One region of the Aquimarina sp. 2-A2 genome, then DNA from elsewhere that is predicted to be linked to it. Evidence: riboswitches for the same ligand, from Rfam matches in the RefSeq annotation. Region 1 holds a riboswitch; the other holds the start of a gene.
What was found. Region 1 has a riboswitch for S-adenosylmethionine ahead of ACJRPK_RS15680 (O-acetylhomoserine aminocarboxypropyltransferase/cysteine synthase family protein). Riboswitches for the same ligand answer to the same signal wherever they lie in the genome.

Region 1 (11,935 bases):
GTACGCTAAGCGTTCAAGGCCAAACATCGGTAATGGATTATTCCTCAACCGGTAAGAATTTTGCGAGCGTAATCACTTTTTCTGAAAATCCGAATACACTTATTAGTAGTGGAAGTTTTGATACGGTTATAGAAATGTCAGCAGATGGAGTCACCGCATTTACCCAAGAGGTCCCTGGAGAAGACTATCTTATCACAGGTACCTGGAAATTAGAAGGGGACAAACTCACTATTACTAATGAAGCTTTGGAGCAAACAGATATTGCGAATGTTTTGACATTGGACACTACTACTTTAATATTTGAAATTAAACTGAACCGAACGTTACAAGTATCTGGTTTCCCTTTTGAACTTGAGGGAACAGCAGTTTATACTTTAAAAAGAAAATAAAATTTACAAATGATATAAAAAAGGTTGGGTTATACTCAACCTTTTTTTATGCCTTGTAACGCCCGATCAATATCTCCAATAATATCATCAATATGCTCTAGCCCTACTGAGCATCGTACCAAGCCGTCAGTAATACCCACGGCATTTTTATCCTCCTGTGCTAATTTACTGTGCGTTGTTGACGCGGGATGCGTGACAATCGTTCGGGTATCTCCTAAATTCGCTGATAACGAACATAGTTGGATGGCATCAAAAAAAGTTTTACCGCCATATACACCTCCTTTTACTTCAAAAGAAATAATATTGCCCCCTAAAAGCATTTGCTTCTTGGCAATTTCAAATTTGGGATGAGACGGTAGAAAAGGGTACTTCACCCAATTAACATTAGGATGTTGCTCTAAAAACTTAGCTAATGTATGCGCATTCTGACAGTGTTTTTCAACACGCACTGCGAGTGTTTCCAAACTTTTTGATAACACCCAAGCATTAAAAGGGGATAATGCCGGACCTGTATTGCGAGAAAATAAATATATCTCCCGAATTAATTCTTTACGCCCCACGGTAACCCCTCCTAATACTCGTCCCTGACCATCAATTAGTTTGGTAGCCGAATGGATTACCAAATCTGCTCCAAACTTGATAGGTTGTTGGAGGTAGGGCGTTGCAAAACAATTATCAATAATCAGTAGTAGATTATATTTTTTGGCTATTCTCGACAATAACTCCAAGTCTACAATATCAACCCCTGGATTCGTGGGTGTTTCAGCATATAACACCTTGGTGTTGGGCTGAATTAAGGTTTCTATCTCATCTACCTGATCAATAGTATAATAGCTAGTTTCAATATTCCATTTTGGAAAATATTTAGTAAACAAGGTATGTGTAGATCCAAAAACAGATCGACAAGAGACAATATGATCCCCACTACTTAGTAATGCTGCGAACGTCGAAAAAACGGCTGACATGCCCGTTGCAAAAGCAAAACCATCTTCAGCACCTTCTAACTGACACATTTTTGCCACAAACTCTGAAGTATTTGGGTTGCTAAAACGACTATAAAGGTTACGCTCTTTTTCTTCGGCAAATGCTGCACGCATTTCTTCAGAATCTTCAAAAACGAATCCCGACGTTAAATAGAGCGGTGTCGAATGTTCAGAAAATTGTGTTTTTTCATTCTGTATACGCACTGCCTGGGTTTCAAAATTGTCATATTTTAGTTTCATACTTCCTTCTTATTGAGCACTGTTTTATATATTATTTTAGCTGTTGGTTCCAGCGTTTTAGAAACTGAACAATATTTATCAAAAGATAATTGAGCTGCTCGCTTTGCTTTTTCAGGATCAATATCGCCTTCAAGAAAAACAGTCACTGTAATTTTTTTGAAGGGAGACGCTCCCCCAATTTTTTCTCTTGCCCCCTCGACCTCGGCGCTATAGGATGTGATATCTTGTCGTTGTTTTTTAAGAATAGAAATCACATCGATCGCACTACATCCTGCAACCCCCATTAGCACATATTCCATCGGACTTGGTGCTAGATCATGCCCTCCTGTTTCTGTCTTGTTATCGATGTAGGTTACATGTCCTCTTTCATTACGCAATTCAAAGTGATAATCTTCATTTAATCGTTTCAGTTGTATTTTCATATGTTTAAATTTTATAGGGAGTAGTACCCAGATGTATAGTTATTGTGAACATCAAAGTTACTCTTTATTATCCTCTTTCTGCCAATCGTAAGATGTCACCAAATACACCTCTGGCAGTGACAGAGGCTCCTGCACCCGCCCCCTGAATTACAATCGGTTGATCACCATAAGATTCTGTGAATATCTCAAAGATAGAATCTGAGCCTTTTACTTGTCCCAAAGCACTCTGCACGGGTACTGATACTAGTTTAACTTCTAAAATTCCTTTTTCTCGAGATAAATCCCCATGCAATTCTCCTACATACCGTAATACATGCTCCTTCTTTTGATCATTTTTAATTTTTGCAAATTCTGCATCGAGTGTATGTAAGTTAGAGAGGAAATCTAAAACCTCACCACCTCGCAACGATTCCGGAATCAAATTCTCAATTAAAACTTCATCAAGTTCATTGTGCAAATCCAACTCTCTGGCTAATATTAAAAGTTTACGCCCTACATCATTACCAGATAAATCTTCTCTCGGATCGGGTTCTGTAAAACCGTTATCGATTGCCTCTTGTAATACTGTACTAAAAGATTTATCCTGACTTGAATATGTATTAAACAGATAACTAAGTGATCCGGAAAAAACACCTTTAATTCTCGTGATATTCTCACCTGAAAGATGTAATAATTTAAGGGTATCTATTAAAGGAAGTCCGGCGCCTACATTCGTTTCATACCGATATTGTTTTTGATTTTCTTCTAAAATCTGCCTTAACTTTCTATAAGAATCAAAGCTTAGGGTGTTAGCTATTTTATTAGAAGACACTAAATCAAACCCATTGCAGACGAGTTGTTCATAATGATTTGTAAAAATTTTGCTTGCTGTATTGTCAATCGCAATCAAATTCGCCAAGTGATGCTTCTTAGCATACTCAATGACATCCGTTACGCTATAGCTCCTTCCATCGTTCTTTATTCGTGTTTTCCAGTTTTCTTCAATTCCATGTTTATCAAGCACTATTTTCGTTGAATTTGCAATGGCTATAATATTTAGACTAATCCCTTTTCGCTTTTGGATTTCCTTTGTAGAGCCTAATATTTGATTAATTAACGCTCCCCCAACCAATCCATGTCCGAATATTGCAAGGTTAATCTTTTTAGCCACCCCAAAAATTTCGCTATGCATTACATTTAACGCTTTATGCAACTCATTGCTTTTGACAACTAAACTTACTGTCGAGCCAGCTAGAGTATTACTAAATAATAAAGGTGTAATTTGATTTTTGATTAATGCTGTATAGGGTTTATGAAAGGTACTAAGTTGTTGTCCAATAATCGAAATAACTGAAACATCTTTTTCAACAGTGATTTTATGGACATCCCGTTTATAAAAATCACTCTCAAACTCTTTTTCCAATACTGTTGCTGCCTGATGGGCTTTATTTGTTTTTACAGCAAATCCAATACTACGTTCTGAAGAGCCCTGAGACACCAAACTCACACTAATATTTTCGGCTGCCAAGACTTTAAAAATTCTTGCATCCACTCCAACTTTATGGAGCAATCCTCGACCCTCGAGATTTATCAATGTCATATCTTCAATTACTGAAAGTGTCTTGATACCGGTATTACTTTGAGCAGCCGTTATTAAGGTCCCCTTATTTGAAGGGTCAAAAGTGTTTAATATTCGTAAAGGAATACTCTTATTAAGCAGCGGTATGATCGTCTTTGCATGAAGAATGTCTGTTCCAAAAGAGGCTAGCTCATTGGCCTCTGCAAAGGATAATTGATCGATCTGTTGCGCATCAGCAACAAGCTCGGGATTTGCAGTATAAATTCCGCTAACATGTGTATAATTTTGAAGCTCTTCTGCATCCAGATAATTTGCCAACAAGGAAGCGGTGTAATTGCTTCCATTCCTACCCAAGGTAGTCGTGTCATTATTCACACTAGAAGCAATAAAACCAGTTACAACATTAACCGTTGTCCCATTATACTGCTTAAAATGTTGGAGGACATTGCTTTTCGAAATTGCATCCAATGGTTGCGCTTCACCAAACCTTGCATCTGTTTTTATTAAGAGTCGGCTATCCGTATAATTTGCATTAATTGCTCTCTCCTTAAGTAAAAAGGTCACCGTCTTTGCGGAAATCACCTCTCCCAGTGACAATACCTGATCTTTTATACGCTCACTATAATCTCCTAAGAGTTGAACCCCATCGAAAATTCTTTGCAGTAACTGAAAATCTTCTACCAGCAACTCTTCATCTAAAATGATATTTTGATATGTTTTAAAACATTCCCAGTCATTTTTATAATCATCCCCTTTTACTGCCTTATCAAGAATTTTTTCTAACTCATTGGTTGCATTTCCCCTACCCGACAGAACCACCGCGATTTGCTCCTTTTTATGAGCACATTCGGCAATAATCGAAAGTACCGCATTGATACCTTCACCGTTTGCTAAGGATTTTCCTCCAAATTTTAAAATTTTCATTATTTAATCTTTAAATATTGTATTCAGGCAAGCACTCAATTGTTCAAACTCTATAAGAAAAGCATCGTGTCCATGAATTGAATCTATAATATGATGTGTAATGTTTTTATTCAACGACCTCAATCTTTCTACCGTTTCTACATCCTCCTCCAGTGTAAAAAACACATCCGAATTGATGCTTACTATGTGTATATCACTTGTAAGATTGCTTACAGAAGCTTCAAAATCATCGGTCCCCTTTGTTATATCAATAGATGATAAAATGTAATTTAACATTTTGTAAGAAGCCAAACCGAAACGTGATTTTAATCTTTCTCCATGATGAAATAACCAGCTATCTACCGTATACTTTCGTTTACTTTCCGTGTTATTTTTAGAAAATTTAGCTTTCATCGATGCCGGTGTTCTGTAAAGCGTCATGGCATGTAATCGGGCGTCATGAACGGGATTTGCAGAATTCAGTAAAATCTGCTCTTGTATGGTGCAGTTCGCCTTTAACCAGTTGGTTGCTTTCCAATCAGTTGCTATGGGGATCAGATTCTTAATTAAATCCGGTTGCAACACAGCTAATTCCCACGCGATTCCCCCGCCTACAGAGCCTCCGATAAGTGCAAATAACTCAGATACTTCCAAAATTTGTAATCCCTTCAAAAAAATAGAAGCGATATCACGTGCTGTAAGGACTTTATAGTTAAGAAAGATATCAGAGTTTCCTTCTAGATAACCGTTTCCTGGTATATTAAATGCCAGAACTGTAAATCGATCGGTGTCAATGCACTTTTTGGAACCTACAAAATCGTTCCACCATCCGTCAAATCCGCACACTGTGCTATTTCCGGTTAGCGCATGATTCACCATTACTACCGGAGCGGTATGCAATGGTTTTCCAAATATTTGATACGAAAGATTAAATCCGGGCAATATGATTCCTTTGGACGTTTTATAACCTTCAATTGTAACCTTGTTCAATTTAACGCTTGTTATTTGATCTACTCCACTCATCCTGATCGCTGAAACTTTTTTAAATACTCACTTTTAATTTTCCAAAAGCGACTTTAAGATCTTGTTTAAGATCCTCTATATCCTCTAAACCTATCGATAAACGAATCAAATCTTTGGTTACCCCTGTAGTTTTTTGTTGCTCTTCATCCAACTGTTGATGCGTAGTGCTTGCCGGGTGAATGATCAGCGATTTGGAATCTCCAATATTTGCAAGTAATGAGAAAACTTGTGTTTCATTAGCTATAACCTTAGCCGCTTCAAACCCGCCTCTACTACCAAAAGTGATAATACCACTTTGACCCTTTGGCAAATACGTTTGGGATAGCTTGTAAAACTTGTTATTTGGCAACCCAGGATAATTAACCCAAGCCACTTCATCTTGCTCTTGTAACCATTGTGCCAGTTCTAGTGCATTTTGACTATGTTTCTGTATACGTATAGATAAAGTTTCAAGTCCTTGAAGAATTTGAAATGCATTAAACGGGCTCAACGCAGCGCCATGATCCCGCAACCCTTCTATACGTGCTTTTGCAATAAATGCAGCGCTACCCAAGACTTCGTGATACACCAATCCGTGATATCCTTTTGACGGCTCTGTAAACTCAGGAAATCTACCGCTCGCCCAATCGAATGTCCCTGCATCGATAATTGCCCCACCAAGAGAAGTCCCATTGCCACTTATATACTTTGTTAGCGAATGAATTACAATATTTGCTCCGTGTTCAATGGGATTCAATAATGCCGGAGTTGCTACAGTATTATCCACAATAAATGGAATCTTAGCCTGACTGGTCACCTCTCCGATCGCTTTGAGATCTAAAACGTCCAGTTTTGGATTCCCCAAGGATTCCACAAATACCACACGTGTATTCTCCTGAATAGCTGCTTCAAAATTTTCTGCTTCTGAAGGATCTACAAATGTCGTTGTGATACCGAATCTTGGCAAGGTGACATTTAACAAGTTATAAGTGCCTCCATATAAACTATTTGAAGCAACAATATGGTCTCCGGATTTTAACAAGGTTAATAATGTTGTACTGATTGCAGCTGTCCCCGATGAAGTAACTACGGCACCAATGCCTCCCTCGAGTGCAGCTAATCGTTTTTCTAAGATATCATTGGTAGGATTATTCAATCTGGTATAAATAAATCCCGGTTCACTAAGGTTAAATAAGTTGGCCGCGTGATCGGAATCCTTAAAAACGTATGAGGTAGTTTGATAAATAGGTACTGCTCTTGTACCTCCGTTGGATACTACATCATGTCCTGCATGTAGCGCTTGGGTTGAAAAATTTTGTGTACTCATGATTTTCTAACTTTTAAATTTTTTAGTTTAGGCATATGCCAAAATAACAAGGACAATATTTTCATCTTTAGACTGTGCACGGTCTAACTGAAAAAATGTCAAAAAAAATTCAAATACAATCAACACTCTTAAAAGTGTGAACGCGTAGAAAATTAAAAAGAAAGGAAAATCAATTACCAGAAAAGTAATTGTTTCGTGTTATCTATTCCAAAACACATTAACTGCTTGGATAGAATTTAGCACCTTCTTTACGAATAAAGGGTTGCTAAGGTTTCATAGGGTCTATTCCCTCCACCTTTCTTGATAACTTACTAAGTATGTATAAGAAACTTATGGCAAAGCTAGTAATTATTTTTATATATGAGATATCAGTAACCACATTTTATTTTTACAATACCTTTATAAAAATTAATGATACGTTAAATACTTTTGGGTCTAATCATTTTTCATAACTTTGCCCGAATTATTAGCAGGGAAAGATTTGACTGATTGCAACCCTAACAAGCCAAACAATTTGGCTACACTGTATTACAGAGTATAAAATGCTAAAGCAGTTATCAACCTAAGATTTGTTGATATGTGTTTTTGAGCAATCGTTTCAAGATCTTCCCATTAAACAATTATAAATGGCATATTTATTTACCTCAGAAAGTGTTTCTGAAGGACACCCAGATAAGGTTGCTGATCAAATCAGTGATGCATTATTAGACAATTTTTTAGCTTTTGATGAAAATTCAAAGGTGGCTTGTGAAACTTTGGTTACTACTGGTCAAGTAGTGTTAGCCGGAGAAGTAAAATCACAAACCTATCTGGATGTACAACAAATTGCTAGAGAAGTAATCAATAAAATTGGATATACTAAAGGTGCATATCAATTTAGTGGTGATTCCTGCGGAGTAATATCTTTAATTCATGAACAATCTCAGGACATAAATCAAGGTGTTGATCGAGAATCTAAAGAAGAGCAAGGAGCTGGTGATCAAGGGATGATGTTTGGATATGCTACCAAAGAAACTGCTAATTATATGCCTTTGGCACTTGATATTTCACACAAAATACTTATCGAATTAGCACAATTACGAAGAGAAGGCAAAGATATTTCATATTTACGCCCTGATTCTAAAAGTCAGGTTACCATAGAATATAGCGATGATAATATACCTCAACGTATTGTAGCTATTGTAGTCTCTACGCAACATGATGACTTTGACAGGAATGATGATGCTATGCTTGCGACTATTAAGGAGGATATTATAAAGATTTTGATTCCGCGTGTTAAAAAACAATTACCGGAATATGTGCAAGCATTATTTAATGATGAAATCACCTATCATATCAATCCAACCGGAAAATTCGTTATAGGCGGACCTCACGGGGATACCGGTTTGACTGGACGTAAAATTATAGTAGATACCTATGGTGGTAAAGGAGCACATGGTGGAGGCGCCTTTTCTGGAAAAGATCCAAGCAAAGTAGATCGATCTGCAGCCTATGCTGCCAGACATATTGCCAAAAATCTTGTCGCTGCTGGCGTAGCTAACGAAATTTTGGTGCAAGTTTCTTATGCTATCGGTGTTGTAGAACCAACCTCGATTTTTGTAGATACTTATGGTACTAGTGCTTTAGACCTTACAGATGGTCAAATCGCAGCACAGGTTAAAGATATTTTTGACATGCGCCCTGCTGCTATTGAAACACGCTTAAAACTACGTAATCCAATTTATACGGAGACGGCTGCCTACGGTCATATGGGTAAAGAACCTCAAATTATCACCAAGGTATTTGAAAGCCCGTATTCTGGTAGAATTGAAAAAGAGGTTGAACTATTTACATGGGAAAAACTAGACTATGTAGACCATGTTAAGAAAGCGTTTAAGCTCAACTAGTTCTAAGCCGATTCTGATAAAATTAAGAAAATCTTAGTTATTACAAAAGCTGTAATACGTTGACAATTTGTAACTTGCCACGTTTTACAGCTTTTTATATAGCCTTAAACCAAAATTATGAAGAATCTATTATTTTATGCGTTTTTGATTATGTGCTTCTCTTCAAATTTTGCCCAAAATATTCAAAATGAATTCTCTGTCATAAAAACTGTGGATTCCCAAATTCAAGCAGAAAATTTTGAAATTTCATCCACCACATCCAATTCTATCCTGTTATGGACTGAAAATAACTCACGTACAGTGCAAGCTCCCATTTCTGATGAAGCTTGGAAAATGACACTGCAAAGAATAAAACAGTCTAAAGAAAGATTTATGCAGGATAAGAGCAAGAGTATTAGCATACGTATATTAGACACCATTATTCTTCCCATTCCTGAAGCTTCTCAAGAATCTAGATTATCCGGATGGTAATCAAACACTACTGATTTCCCTATCTGGTAATACCACCGAAATTTAAAAGCACACCTCAAGTTTCAATAACTTTAACACGCATTAAGATTAGCGTTAAACTACCGCTAAACTTGAATAGCAGATTTTTATCTACATTCGAATAACCGTAACTTTAGTAAAAAGAAAAATCACGCTCATTTGATTTATTTGAGCCAAAAAAAACTAGTGTTATGAATATAAAAGACAAAGTAATTATTATTACCGGTGCATCAAGTGGTATTGGTGAAGCAACAGCTATTAAACTAGCTAAAGAAGGTGCAAAAGTTGTATTGACTGCCAGACGAGAAGATCGACTAAAGGAATTAAAAAATAAGATTGAAGAAAATGGTCATGAAGCTTTAGTTATTACCGGGGATGTAACAAATAAAGATGATTATAAAAAAATCGTGGATGAAACATTGAAGCATTATAACACTATTGATGTTATTGTAAACAATGCCGGCTTGATGCCATTATCCTATATTAAGAATTTACATACCGATGAATGGGATAAAATGATAGACGTAAATATAAAAGGAGTTACTAATGGAGTGGCTGCGGTCTTACCCACTATGATGAAACAAAAAAGTGGACATATAGTTAATCTATCATCAAGCGCCGGTCGCAAATATTATCCAGGTGGAGCGGTTTACTGTGCTACAAAGGCTGCTGTCAAAATGTTCTCTGAGGGATTGCGGCAAGAATTAGCGCCTAAATACGGAATTAATGTAACCTCAATAGAGCCGGGATTTGTAGATACCGAACTTACTGATACTATCACAGATGAAGAGATTAAGGAAAAATTAGCTCCAATGATTAAAAAGGTAACTACCCTTGAACCCGAAGATATTGCTGAAGCCATCCACTATGCCATTGCACAACCTAAACGTGCCAATATCAACGATGTGTATATCATGCCTACAGAACAAGAGAGCTAATATAGCATAAACTAAATGTTTTAAATCCGTAGCTTAATTTTTAACCTACGGATTTTTCATTTTTTATCCTGCTGTAAATTAAATATCCTACAAATAATAGAACGCTAATTATAGAGATCCATAACAAAACTATTTTGAGCTGATCCATATAGCCCCCGGTAATAGCAATTAGAATAACAAGTGGGGTTATCCCTATCAAAGTTGCTCCTATAAATTTTGGGTAACTGATATCTATGATACCCGCCACAAAACTAATGGCATCATTAGACAAAAAAGGGTTCAATCGTGTTACAATTACAGCCCAAAACCCATAGTTGGCAATAAACTTTTCAATCTTCTCTTCAGTAGCAGTTCCCAATACGGCTGAAGTAATGAATTTTGCAAAGTATTTACCAATATAAAAACCAACCGTGGATGCTATACTAACTGACACATATATAAGGACGCTACCCCATAACGGTCCGTAAGCGATTACTGAAACTATCATCAACGCAAGTGAAGGTATTACGATCAAGAACATTTGCAAAATCATTGCTACAATTAAGATAATAGGTCCCCAACAACCAAATGTAGCTATCCATGAATTTATGTCATCACTGTTACCACTGGATAAAACGCTCCAAGCCTCATCAAAGAATTTAGTAACCTCAGGTATAAAAATATAAGAACCTACCACAATGCATGCAACAATAAATGTTACCAACTTGGTCAAATGTTTTTTAAACATATTTCAAACTTCGTAGAAAATTCTGAACAAACATGAACCTCAATAAACTTTCACCAGCATTTTTCCTTTATTCTTACCATCAAACAAATCGAGAAATGCTTGCGGAATTTGGTCAAATCCTTCTACTATGGTTTCAGAAAACGTTATTTTTCCTTCGTTTAACCAGGTTGACAATTGACTGATTGCCGGGCCGAACTCTTTTACAAAATCTCTAACAGTGAATCCTTGCATACGTACACTCTTTTTTATCAGAGTACCTTCGTGCCGAGGCCCAGTTGGTGTTTCGCTTTCATTATAAATTGAAATAGCGCCACAGTTAATAACTCTACCGTACTTATTGATATTATTCATTACCGCATCAAGAATTTCTCCTCCCACATTATCAAAGTATACATCTATACCATCAGGACAATGTTTTGCAAGTGCTTTAGACATGTCCTGGGTTGTTTTATAATTGATACCCTCATCAAAACCAAATTTACCCTTTATGGTGTTAATCTTTTCATCACTTCCTGCGATACCAATAACATTACAACCTTTAATTTTACCGATTTGTCCAACGATACTTCCCACAGCTCCTGATGCGCCGGATACCACCAAGGTTTCTCCTTCTTTCAAATTACCTATTTTTTCTAATCCGAGATAGGCTGTTATACCAGTAAGCCCCAAAACACCCAAATATGCGCTTAAGGGCGCAGTGTCTTTATTTACCTTATTTAAACCTTTACCAGATGAAGTTTGATATTGTTTCCATTGAAGCATCCCATTCACGAAGTCACCTTTCTCAAAATTGGAATTATTAGATTCAATCACTTCAGCAACTATCCCGGACTCTACCGGTTCATCGAGTTTAAAGGGTTCTATATAAGATTTTGCATCTCGCATTCTCCCTCTCAAATATGGATCTACAGAAACATACTTAGCTTTTAAAAGCAATTCCCCTTCTTTCGGAGCTGGTTTTTCTTCTTCAATGAAAGCGAAATCAGATGTGGAGGGACGTCCTTCAGGTCTGTTTTTTAATAATATAGTCTTATTCATTTGTACATTTTTTTATAAAGTTAGTGGATTGTT
Region 2 (11,935 bases), on a different contig from region 1:
GTGTTGAGTGAATAGCATTGGTTTACTTTTCTTCTTTTTTAAATCTGTAATCTCAATGATGACTTTTGTCGTAAATAAATAGGTATTCTTGATGGTCGGTTTTTCTGCATTGATGATATTGTTTAATATGGTTTGTTGGCCGGATTTGCTGGTGTTCTCATTTATTGAGTCATCATTTCCTGGGGAAGATTTTTTGTTCTTCTTGTTTTCAAAATTATATAGACTATCAATGGCTTGGTTAATGCTATGTTCTGCCTTTTCTTCCGTCTTCTGCTCGAGAGTTCCTTTAACTTTTTTGACTAACCTTTTTAAAATCTGAGCTTCTCCGTTAGATGTTCCAATAATCAAAAAGAAGAAAACTGTAATAAATATGGACCTTTTCATTTTTCTAGTTTTATAATATACATTTCTAATGCTAATTAAAAACAATAAATGTCTCTGAACCAGGGGTGAAAAACTGTAAATCAACCGGAAAAAACTCCTTTAACACTATATGAATTTTCCTAATTTGTTTAGTTCTTCAATAAAAACACAAGTAATTTTAACGGACTCTTAGGATCTGTAATATCAAATTCTTCAAATTATATGACTAATTTGCATGCAACTAAATAGCTAATATCATGGATTATGTTCTTCTAGCACTGAAACTTATAGTATCATTGAGTATTTTAAATGTTTGGCTTATTCAGTATAATAAGCCAACGCGATGGAGAGGAGGAGATGCTAAAACGATTGTACAAGAATTTCATGTATATGGTCTACCTACGTGGTTCTGTTATCTGATAGGTATTTTAAAAGTAGGATTAGCAATTTTATTACTACTATCAATATGGTATATTCAACTTGCGCAACCTTCCGCTTTGGGGTTATCGGTTTTACTTATTGGGTCTATAATCATGCATTTAAAAATTAAAGATCCTTTATATAAATCATTACCGGCCTTTGTTTTTTTATGTTTAAGTTTAATAATCGCATTTTATCCTTTTTAAACATTCATCACTTCAGCCAACTCAAAATATTTATAACATAGATAAATATTTAAGATACAAAAGAATAAGGCTGGGGTAGATTGTGCAAACGTATCTTTTATTTTTAGTCTTACTCCGAAGCCAAGTAACATTAACAATGATAGACCTCCTGCAGCGATTGATGCTAACAAAGGAAAATTGTAATACCATGAAATCCCTAACACCAATCCTCCAAATATCTGAAGAATTCCTGTAACCACTCGGTAGGGGGCCAAACCGAATCTAATAAATTCCAACTTCATAGAAGCTGAGGCTATGCAAGTAATTCCGTAGAAAATAAAAGCTATTGAATTAAAAATTGTTAAGCTATTTAGGATTGTCATAATTGGCAGTCTGTAAGATAGTATTTCTTCACAACGAATATACCTTAAATCTTAGGTAAACTTAGTACGACTACTTAAATGATTCGTTTATTTAAGTTTTAAATTTTCTGAATAAAGGATTTTCCCTGTTTTTATCCCATAATTACCCCCTCAATAAATAGGTTTTTAAACATACCAATTACCGTTAATAAACTATTGATATTCAATTCGTTAATTTATAAGTTAGTTTTTTTGAAATGAGAAGTAACAAATAAGTTGAACAATTAAAATAGTTGATTATGAAAAGTAATGGAACTACTCATAGTGCAGTATACGATGAAGCTGTATATGAAGAATCCTATGATGGAGTAGAAAATTTTTCTGATGATGCGTATAGTGATATACAAACTGACGAAAACGAGGAAGCGAGTGCTACTGATTATCAAGAAGTAAGCAATGAATCAGATACCATACACACAGAAGATGTTGATAGTGAGGATTCCTTTGAAGGCGGTGATACCTCGGATAACGAAGAAGCTACGTTAGAAGCTACTCAAAGTAATGAGACTTTAGAGCAAATAAGTGGGTATGATTATTCTGTAACCGAATTAGAGCAGGAAAACGATCAAGCACTTCAGGAAACAAAACCTCTGGACGCATATTACGCGAGCTATGGTGATCCCGATATGGTAGCACTTATGCGAACAGAAAGCGGACAGAAAATGCTAGAGGAAGTCGTTATTGGGAAGGATGACCGTAAACGAATCACTCAAACTAAAAAGTATCCTTGGCGTACCATTTGTTCTTTACGAATTACAGCAAAAGACGGTACGAATTGGATAGGCACAGGATTTTTAATTGGTCCACGGACCGTAATAACTGCGGGCCATGTGGTGTATATGCATAATCATGGTGGTTGGGCTAAGAAAATAGAAGTCATTCCCGGTAGAAATGGATCCAGTAAGCCCTTTGGTTCCTGTTCATCCAGTCATCTGCATTCGGTAAAGGGTTGGACAAAGAGTAAAAAGAGAATTATGGATTACGGTGCCATAATACTGCCCAAAAACTGCAAGTATGGTAAGCAACTGGGCTATTTTGGATATGCAAATTATAGCTTTGCAAGTTTACTGGGTCTGAAGGTAAATCTATCGGGATATCCTGGAGACAAACCTAGTGGGACACAATGGTGGCACTGCAGAAAAATAAAATTTGTTACTCCGCGAACACTAGTCTATAATATTGATAGTGCAGGAGGACAAAGCGGCTCGCCTGTTTGGAAGTATAAAAATGGAAAGCGTTATGTGGTAGGTATTCACACAAATGGTTCTTCTTTAGGCAACTCTGCCACTCGGATCACATCTCCTGTTTTTAAAAATCTAAAAAACTGGAAGAATAAGTATAAATAATAAGGAAAGAAAGAGTTGCACTACGTAACTCTTTATTTATTAGTAGCATTTTTATTATGCAAATATTGCGAGGAACTATAATGGAACAAGGTTCTCATAAACCTGTATTCGAAGCTATCATACTATTGAATAAAGAAGATTCTTATTCCAAGGATATAGCACAGGTAAGTAATTCTAAAGGACATTTTAAATACCATAACCTATCAATAGGCCACTATACGTTAGGTATTGTTCATGACAAATATAAAAAGAAAAAAATCTCTTTTTTTTATAATGGTGGTACTAAAGAGATTCAGATAATTCTTGAAAAGAAGTGAATATAACCATGAATTAATTTTTTTTTGTAATTTTAGATATGTTAAATTCTTAAAACCAAATTATTATGAAAAATTCGCTAACAAGTATTAAAGGATTAAAAATTTTAGACAAAAAAACGCAATCCATACTAAAAGGTGGATTGCAACAAGCCAATCGTTGCCCAAGAGGTTGCTATGATTACTATTTTCTAGATGCTGATGGAAGTCGATGCGCCGTTCCAAATAATAATGGAGGTGTTTGTTACGGAACCGTGCAAAATGATCAGTGTTGTATTTAAACTTTAGTTTTAAGCTTTTTGAAATTTAAACTACGCATTTAAAATCATCTTTTGGCAATGTAGCATATCCTACTCGTCTAAAGATGATTTTTCATTTATACCTTCTAAGCAAATCATTTATGTCTTTAAAATCTTTTTGTTCTTGACTTAGGTTAGGAAGGGTGTTAAACTTACATTAAAGTAAGAATAATCCCTTGGTTCATCGAAGAATTCAGCTAATTTGAATCAAAAAATATTATGAGCACAATTAAAGCCTACGGGGCAGATACAAAGGACAGCGATCTTAAGTCAATGACTATAGAGCGTAGAGAAACTAAAAAAAATGATGTCAAAATAAAAATTACGTATTGTGGAGTATGCCACAGCGATATTCACACGGTTCAAAATGATTGGGGTAATTCTAAATACCCTGTAGTACCAGGGCACGAAATTATAGGTCGTGTTGAAGAAGTTGGCTCCGATGTGAAGAATTTTAAGGAAGGAGATCTTGTGGGTGTCGGTTGCATGGTAGACTCATGTCAGGATTGTAGTGCATGTAATGATGATCTTGAACAATTCTGCGAAGAAGGGATGGTTGGTACGTATAATGGAAAAGACAAACATTTGGGCGGTCATACCTATGGAGGCTATTCCGAAATGATAGTGGTCGATGAAAAATTCGTATTAAGTATTCCTGACAATTTAGATGAAAAAGCAGTCGCTCCCTTATTATGTGCAGGAATTACTACATATTCACCTTTAAATCACTGGAAAGTCAAAAAAGGTGACAAAGTAGGTGTAATTGGTCTTGGAGGCTTAGGACATATGGGAATCAAATTTGCACATGCGTTAGGAGCTAAGGTGGTAATGATTACCACATCTCCGGGTAAAGAAAAAGATGCCAAACGTTTAGGTGCAGACGAAGTGTTGATTTCTAAAAATGATGAGGACATGAAAAAACATGCCAATTCGTTTGATTTTCTATTAAATACAGTACCTGTCAAACATGATATCAACCCATATTTACAATTATTAAAGAGAGATTCAACTATGGTGATGGTAGGTGCTATAGAACCATTGGAACCTATGCACGGCGGTAGTTTAGTGATGGGAAGAAAACGTGTAGCAGGATCTCTAATTGGCGGAATTAAAGAAACTCAAGAAATGTTGGATTTCTGTGGCAAGCATAACATTACCAGTGATATCGAAGTAATTGACATAGATACTATCAATACTGCTTACGACAGAGTTAAAAACTCAGATGTGAAATATCGTTTTGTAATAGATATGGAATCACTTAAAAATTAAAATATATCAAAATATACTTAAAAACATTATTTGTTAATTAATGTATATTTTGTTATTCTGAAAAAGCACTCTTACGGAGTGCTTTTTTGATTTTTATGACTCATCAATTGTTCAATGATCAAAGAAGATTGCAATCAGTCGTAGCTTCAAAATTATTGCACTGAATGAACAATATATAACGTCTCGTTAAAGATAAGATAAGCTTTCTTAATTTCTATTTTAATGCCTTAGTATTTCTTATTTTAGAGTGCCTAAGTAGAAATCATCTATTTACTAATATTTTATACACATACTTACAAAACACACTATTAATATGATCCTTTTTTAAAGGATATAAACTAAAAAAAAAATACAATGGAAAGTGAAACAATGACTAAAGGGTTTGCAACAATTAACCCATCAACAGAACAAGAAATAGCAAATTATAATTACATGACAGATGAGGAGGTGGAGAATGCTATCCAAAATTGTCATGAAGCCTTCTTAGACTGGCGTCATGAATCCTTAGAAAAAAGAGGAGAAATTATAAAAAAAATTGGGGAAGGACTAAAGAAACACCGCTCAGAGTTTGCAGAACTCATGACTCAAGAAATGGGTAAGTTGATAAAACAAGGCGGACAAGAAATAGATTTGTGTGCGGCTATTTGTGATTATACTGCTGAGCAAGGTGCCAAAGAGCTTAAGGATGATATGAGAGAATTGCCGGATGGTGGTAAAGGTATTGTGTCGTATGCTCCAATTGGAGTTATTTACGGAATTCAACCGTGGAATTTCCCGGCCTATCAAGCAGTTCGTTATACTATAGCTAATCTAATGGCAGGTAATGGTGTACTACTGAAACATGCCGCTAATGTGACAGGATCAGGCTTATTGCTTCAAAAAATTTATGAAGAAGCAGGGTTACCAAAAGATCTGTTCACCGTGTTGATAATTGATCATGATCAATCAGATAAAGTTATAGAAAATAAATTAGTACGCGGGGTGACATTGACCGGTAGTGATGGAGCAGGTAAAATTATTGGCGAAAAAGCAGGTAAAGCACTTAAAAAAACAGTTTTAGAATTAGGAAGTAATGATGCCTATATAGTTTTAGACGATGCTGATGTGGAGCTCGCTGCCAAAACGTGTGTAAATGGTAGAATATATAATAATGGTGAAACGTGTGTTGCTGCAAAACGATTTATTGTAGTTGATAAGGTTTATGAAGAATTCAAAAACGCATTTGTGGACAGAATGAAACAAGTGAAAGCTGGAGATCCTACCAGTGATACATCTGATCTTGGACCAATGGCACGCAAAGATTTATTAGAAAAATTACATGATCAGGTGCAAGAAAGTATTGAAAATGGGGCAGAAGTATTGACAGGAGGAAAGCCCCAGGATGGAAAAGGATATTATTATCCTGCAACCGTATTGGGTAATGTCAAACCGGGGCAACCGGCTTATGATGATGAATTGTTTGGACCTGTGGCATCCTTAATTCATGCAAAAGATAATGAAGATGCGATGCGAATTGCCAATGATAGCCGTTATGGACTTGGTGGCGGAATTTTCTCTAAGGATGAGGAAAAGGCAATTAATTTGGCCAAAAATCATTTTGATACTGGTATGGTCTTCATTAATTCGTTTGGTTTAGCACAGCCTAATATGCCTTTTGGTGGTGTAAAGGATTCAGGATATGGCCGTGAGCATGGTGGCTTTGGAATTAAAGAATTCACAAACGCAAAAGCTGTAATGGTATTAAATAAATAATACTACAAAATGGTAGACAAACTAAAATCCACATCATATTTTAATGGTGTGGATTTTAATTTAGATAACCTTTATTTTTTCCTGTTTCTCAAATATATCCAACTTATCGTAAATACAAAAAGCAATAGCAAATACCATGTATTAGCAATCAAATCTATGTAATCAATAGAACCTTTGGCAAAACTTAATATCATTAATACTTGAGCCCCATAAGGTAGTAATCCTTGCACAATACACGCAAAAATGTCCAGAATTGATGCGGTTTGTTTGTTATCCAGACAATACTCATCATTAATTTTTTTTGCTATTGGTCCAGTGATAATAATAGATACTGTGTTATTCGCAATTGCAGAATTAACCGTACCGACTAATGTTGCAATTCCGAACTGAGCAGTTCTTTTATTTTTAATAAAACTATCTACTTTCTCTAAAATATAAGTTATGCCTCCGTTGAGTGTCACCAAGGCTGCTAGTCCTCCTGTAAGCATAGATAATAAGAAAATTTCTGTCATACTGGTAAAGCCTTGATAACTAATTTTGGTAAACTCAAGAATGGTAAAATCTTGATATACAAGTCCTATAAGACCAGTGATAACTATACCTAATAAGAGAACAACAAACACATTAATTCCAATAACGGATAGCAGGATTACTACCAGATAAGGTATGATTTTTATGAAAGAATATGATTCTCCTGTAATCACAGACGTTGTGTTAACAGATAACCCTTTAAAAAATAAAATCGTAATAGTAATAATAGCTGCAGGTAATGCTATCTTAATATTTTCTTTGAACTTATCACTCATTTTACAGCCCAAGGACTGCGTTGCTGCAATCGTTGTATCGGATATAACGGATAAATTATCTCCAAACATCGAACCCCCAAGCAAGGATCCACATAGTATCGGTAATGAAACCCCGCTTTTGTCAGCGATCCCAACAACAATTGGAGCGAGTGCCACAATAGCTCCTACAGATGTCCCGGTAGAAATAGAAAGAAAGGAGGCTATGATAAAAACACCTAAATAGATGTATTCGATTGCAATATAATTGAGTCCCATATTCACTATATCATCCACACTTCCTGTAGCTTTTGTTACTGTAGCAAAGGCACCTGCAAGCAAATAAATAATACACATAGTCATTATTTTAGAATCCCCACATCCTTTTAAGAAGGCCGCTACTTTAGTATCTATACTTTGTTTAAAGAGGAAAAACGCTACAATTATTCCCAAACAAACTGCAATGGGGGAGGGTAATGCATAAAAATCATTTTGATAAATACCTACTCCGAGAAAAGTGAAAACAAAAACGAATAATGGAAGTAACGCTTTAAAGTTACCAGACTGGCTAACAGATTGTGTCATTAAATTAGTTTTAAAGAAAACAAAAGGAGATAAGACACAGAGAGAGAAGATGCAGTTAACATTTTTTCCAATCAAATTGGCTTATCGATAGTAGCACCTTGCTCGTTATTGCAGGTTGCTATCTCTTTTGAGATTCTTGATAATTAAGCCGCGAAAATATGAAATTATTTGCTAGTACATAGCAGAAAGTAAGAAATATATAGTGATAAAAGCAGTACGTGTTTGTATCTGTTTGACATAAAGAGTTTTGTGATAATAACGATATCATGTCTATGTTTTTGATGAATTCAAATGAATAGGGTGCTAGCAAATTTTTGCAAATTTTTACTTTTATTCACCATTCATTGCTAAAAACAAGCAGCTTACCATAAAAAAAGTGTAGTTTCGCGCCTGCAATAAAAATGCCTGGTTATGAAGCGAATAAAAGAATACAAAAAGTTGTTTACTGTTGAAAAGGAAATTAATTTAAAAGATCTTAAAAAAACCTATAGAAATCTAGTAAAAGAGTGGCATCCTGACAAATTTCAAGAAGGAGATCCTCAAAAGGAGATGGCAGAATTAAAAAGCCGTCAAATCATTGATGGATATCACTTTTTAGTAAGCATTGCTCCAGAAACGATAGCTGCTAACCTGGACGCCTATAAAGTTACAACTACTGCTTCCGGTATTGCTGATTACCAGCATAAAGGTATGGTGTTAGAAATTACATTTTTGGACGGAACAACTTACGAGTATTTTGGCGTAACCAAATCGATATACATCAAAATGATAAACTCTGATAAGCTTTACCGTTTTGCTAAACGAAATATTTTCAATTCCTATCTCTATAGAAAATCAAAAAAAACGCTTCAGGAAGCTTAATATAATCGTTTCTTACTTATATAATTAAGACTTTTTATCAAAGCTTATTTATTTTTCATACATTCAATTCATGTCAACACAATTTTCAGCCTTAGGTATAGCTTCGTCACTTCAAAAAAGTTTAACGGAGCAAAATATTACCATTCCGACAGATATTCAAAAACAAACCATCCCTATTCTTCTTAATCAAACAGAAGACTTTGTTGGATTGGCAAAAACCGGAACAGGTAAAACAGCAGCCTTTGGTTTACCTTTATTACAGCTAATTGATAAAGAAAATACTTCGATTCAAGCGGTCATAATTGCTCCGACACGTGAATTAGGACAGCAAATACATGCGAACCTTGAAGTTTTTGCCAAGTATTTGCCAGAAGTGTCTGTAATTTCAATTTGCGGAGGTACCCCCATCAAACCTCAAATCGAACGTCTAAAGCAGCCAACACATATTGTCGTAGCTACACCCGGTCGTTTGATTGATTTGATAAAAAGAAAAGCCATTTCCATCAGCAATGCCAATTATTTGGTTTTGGATGAAGCCGACGAAATGGTAACATCCTTAAAAGATGGACTGGATGAAATTGTAAAAGCGCTTCCAAATAAAAGAAGAACACTCCTTTTTACGGCAACGATGCCGGGAACGATCAAGCAGTTAATCCAAAATTACATGTCTAAACATGTTGTGCAAGTGGAATCTGATATGGAGACCACAGGTCATCAAGGGATTGATCATCAATATGTAGTTGTAGAACCCATTGAGAAGTTAGATGTTTTAATGCATTTTCTGACAATTCAGGGAGGGAAACGCGGAATCATTTTCTGTAAGACAAAGGCTGCGGTCAATAAACTAGCTAAAAACCTTGCAATAAACAAGTTTTCATCCGGTGCCTTGCACGGGAGTTTATCACAGCCGATTCGTGATCGCATTATGGATCAGTTTAGAGAAGGACATATTCAAATTTTGGTGGCAACAGATTTGGCTGCAAGAGGAATTGATGTAAAAGAAATCGAATATGTTGTAAACTATCATTTACCCGATGTATATGAAGTTTATGTACACCGTAGCGGTAGAACAGCAAGAGCAGGAGCCAAGGGATTTTCTCTAACAGTGATTCAGAAGGAAGAGGAACATGAAATTCAGGATTTTGAGGATGAGCTGGGTATTTCTTTTGTAAAATACAGTAAAGCAAAACCTGAGGATCTGGCAGAGAACAATGCACTGTTGTGGGCTAGGAAGGTGTTTAAAACAAAACCAAATAGAGAAATTTCCACTTCTTTGAAAGATGGAATCCACACTATTTTTCACCATTTAACCAAGGAAGAGTTAGTTGATAAAGTTTTAGCTAATTATTTAGAACAAAATGCTACCGTTTTACCTAATTTAGAGAAACAAAAGAGTAAAAAGAAGTCCAGACACTAGTCATCAAAATATAGTTATGTCCAATAGCAAAAGATCTCAAACCGATATTCTTCAAAAATTAAACATTCAGCAGTTAAACCCTATGCAAGAGGAGGCTACTGCTGTCATTAAAAAAACTGATAACGTAGTTTTATTGTCGCCTACGGGAACGGGTAAGACCTTGGCTTTTTTATTACCTACAATAGCTCTTTTAGACGAGGATTGTGAAGATGTTCAGGTCTTGATATTGGTTCCTTCCCGAGAACTTGCCATACAAATAGAACAAGTTGTTAGAGATATGGGATCCGGATATAAAGTAAATGCGGTGTATGGTGGACGATCCAGCTCCAAAGATAAAATTGAATTAAAACATGCTCCGGCGATTTTGATCGGTACGCCAGGTAGGGTAGCGGATCATTTAAGACAGGAACGTTTTTCTACTAAGCGTATAAAAACATTAATTTTAGACGAATTTGATAAATCTCTGGAGGTTGGCTTTGAAACCGAAATGAAACAGATTATCAAGGAATTACCTCATGTTTCTAAACGCATCTTGACCTCTGCAACACAGGGAGTGAGTATCCCCAATTTTGTCAAATTAGATAGTCCTAAGACTATCAATTATTTGGATGGATCAGTTTCCAAACTGACATTTAAAACTGTCATTTCTCCAACCAAAGATAAATTAGACAGTCTGTTGGCTATTTTAAACCATACAGGAAGTCAGCCGGGGATTATTTTTTGTAATTTTAAAGATAGTATTCAAGAGGTAAGTGCATTTTTAAAACGTAAAAATATCAATCATGGGACCTTTCATGGAGATATGGAACAAAAGGATAGAGAGCGATCCTTGATAAAATTTAGAAATGGAACGCATCAAATTCTTCTAGCTACGGATTTGGCAGCCCGAGGTATTGATATTCCAGAGCTCAAATACATCATTCACTATCAACTCCCATACTCGGCAGAAGAGTTTACACACCGTAATGGCCGCACTGCACGTGTCAATGCAAAAGGAACCGCTTTTATTTTGAAATGGGAAGAAGAAACATTGCGTGACTTTATTCCGGAAACGGAAATAGCGGATATTTCAAATCAAGCAGCTCGTAAACCACAGCATTGGCAGACCTTATTTATCTCGGGAGGAAGAAAGGATAAGATATCCAAAGGAGATATTGCCGGATTATTTTTTAAACAAGGTAATTTGACCAAAGATCAGTTGGGCGTTATTGAGCTCAAACAAGATTGTACCTTTGTTGCTGTACCTGTATCTATTGCAGACCGTGTGGTAACTGAATTAAATAATAGCAGACTTAAAAAAAAGAAAGTCAGAATTACTAAGATATAACTGTTTTCAAGTTAAAATTAGCTACATTTTTAAGAGAATTTGTTTTATTGAGATAATTGCGTTATTATGCGATGTATCTAATAGACGCTAAGCCTACTATAAAAGAGCGATCTTTTTAAAAGGTTTAGATTCTATATTAGAATTTACATCAAAGCAGGAAGTTTTATGAATTTTCATGCTAAATACCCTAAATCTATTAAAACGAACACTATCTCAAAAGAATGAAAGTATTTACAATTGAAGAAATCAACGCAATCGTTGGAGGAAAACTTATTGGCGCTACCAATCAACAAATTACAGGTCTTGAACAATTAAAAAACGCGAATAAAGATCAGATTACGTTTATAGGATCTCATAAATTTGCCAAATTATGGCCAGATTCCAAAGCATCTGCTGCTATCGTTAACGAATCCCTTACGGTTGAGGCAGATCCTAATCGTGCTCTGATACAAGTTAAAAATGCAGATTTGGCGATGGCTAAATTGTTAGAAGAATTCAAACCGAAAGCTCCCATATTTGAAGCCGATATTCACCCAGTAGCTACAGTGCATGAATCTGTTGTTTTAGGTAAAGGGTGTAAAATTGGAGCCGGA

Region 2: another riboswitch for S-adenosylmethionine. It lies ahead of ACJRPK_RS05755 (Na+/H+ antiporter NhaC family protein); the one in region 1 lies ahead of ACJRPK_RS15680 (O-acetylhomoserine aminocarboxypropyltransferase/cysteine synthase family protein).

The regions. Positions count from the first base shown of each region.
Region 1 is NZ_JBJKFI010000007.1:167,190-179,124, forward strand. Features, by position in the region: gene ACJRPK_RS15655 (lipocalin family protein) at 1-389, shown strand, start outside; gene ACJRPK_RS15660 (trans-sulfuration enzyme family protein) at 425-1,612, opposite strand; gene ACJRPK_RS15665 (OsmC family protein) at 1,609-2,034, opposite strand; gene thrA (bifunctional aspartate kinase/homoserine dehydrogenase I) at 2,102-4,516, opposite strand; gene ACJRPK_RS15675 (alpha/beta fold hydrolase) at 4,520-5,518, opposite strand; gene ACJRPK_RS15680 (O-acetylhomoserine aminocarboxypropyltransferase/cysteine synthase family protein) at 5,538-6,824, opposite strand; SAM riboswitch class I at 7,020-7,134, opposite strand; gene metK (methionine adenosyltransferase) at 7,451-8,710, shown strand; gene ACJRPK_RS15690 (hypothetical protein) at 8,828-9,181, shown strand; gene ACJRPK_RS15695 (SDR family oxidoreductase) at 9,391-10,137, shown strand; gene ACJRPK_RS15700 (TVP38/TMEM64 family protein) at 10,178-10,864, opposite strand; gene ACJRPK_RS15705 (NADP-dependent oxidoreductase) at 10,904-11,902, opposite strand.
Region 2 is NZ_JBJKFI010000002.1:78,336-90,270, forward strand. Features, by position in the region: gene ACJRPK_RS05715 (hypothetical protein) at 1-384, opposite strand, end outside; gene ACJRPK_RS05720 (DoxX family protein) at 621-989, shown strand; gene ACJRPK_RS05725 (hypothetical protein) at 986-1,270, opposite strand; gene ACJRPK_RS05730 (trypsin-like serine peptidase) at 1,630-2,736, shown strand; gene ACJRPK_RS05735 (hypothetical protein) at 2,793-3,053, shown strand; gene ACJRPK_RS05740 (hypothetical protein) at 3,119-3,331, shown strand; gene ACJRPK_RS05745 (NAD(P)-dependent alcohol dehydrogenase) at 3,569-4,618, shown strand; gene ACJRPK_RS05750 (NAD-dependent succinate-semialdehyde dehydrogenase) at 4,973-6,370, shown strand; gene ACJRPK_RS05755 (Na+/H+ antiporter NhaC family protein) at 6,442-7,737, opposite strand; SAM-I-IV-variant riboswitch at 7,789-7,885, opposite strand; gene ACJRPK_RS05760 (KTSC domain-containing protein) at 8,149-8,598, shown strand; gene ACJRPK_RS05765 (DEAD/DEAH box helicase) at 8,669-10,015, shown strand; gene ACJRPK_RS05770 (DEAD/DEAH box helicase) at 10,032-11,342, shown strand; gene lpxD (UDP-3-O-(3-hydroxymyristoyl)glucosamine N-acyltransferase) at 11,564-11,935, shown strand, end outside.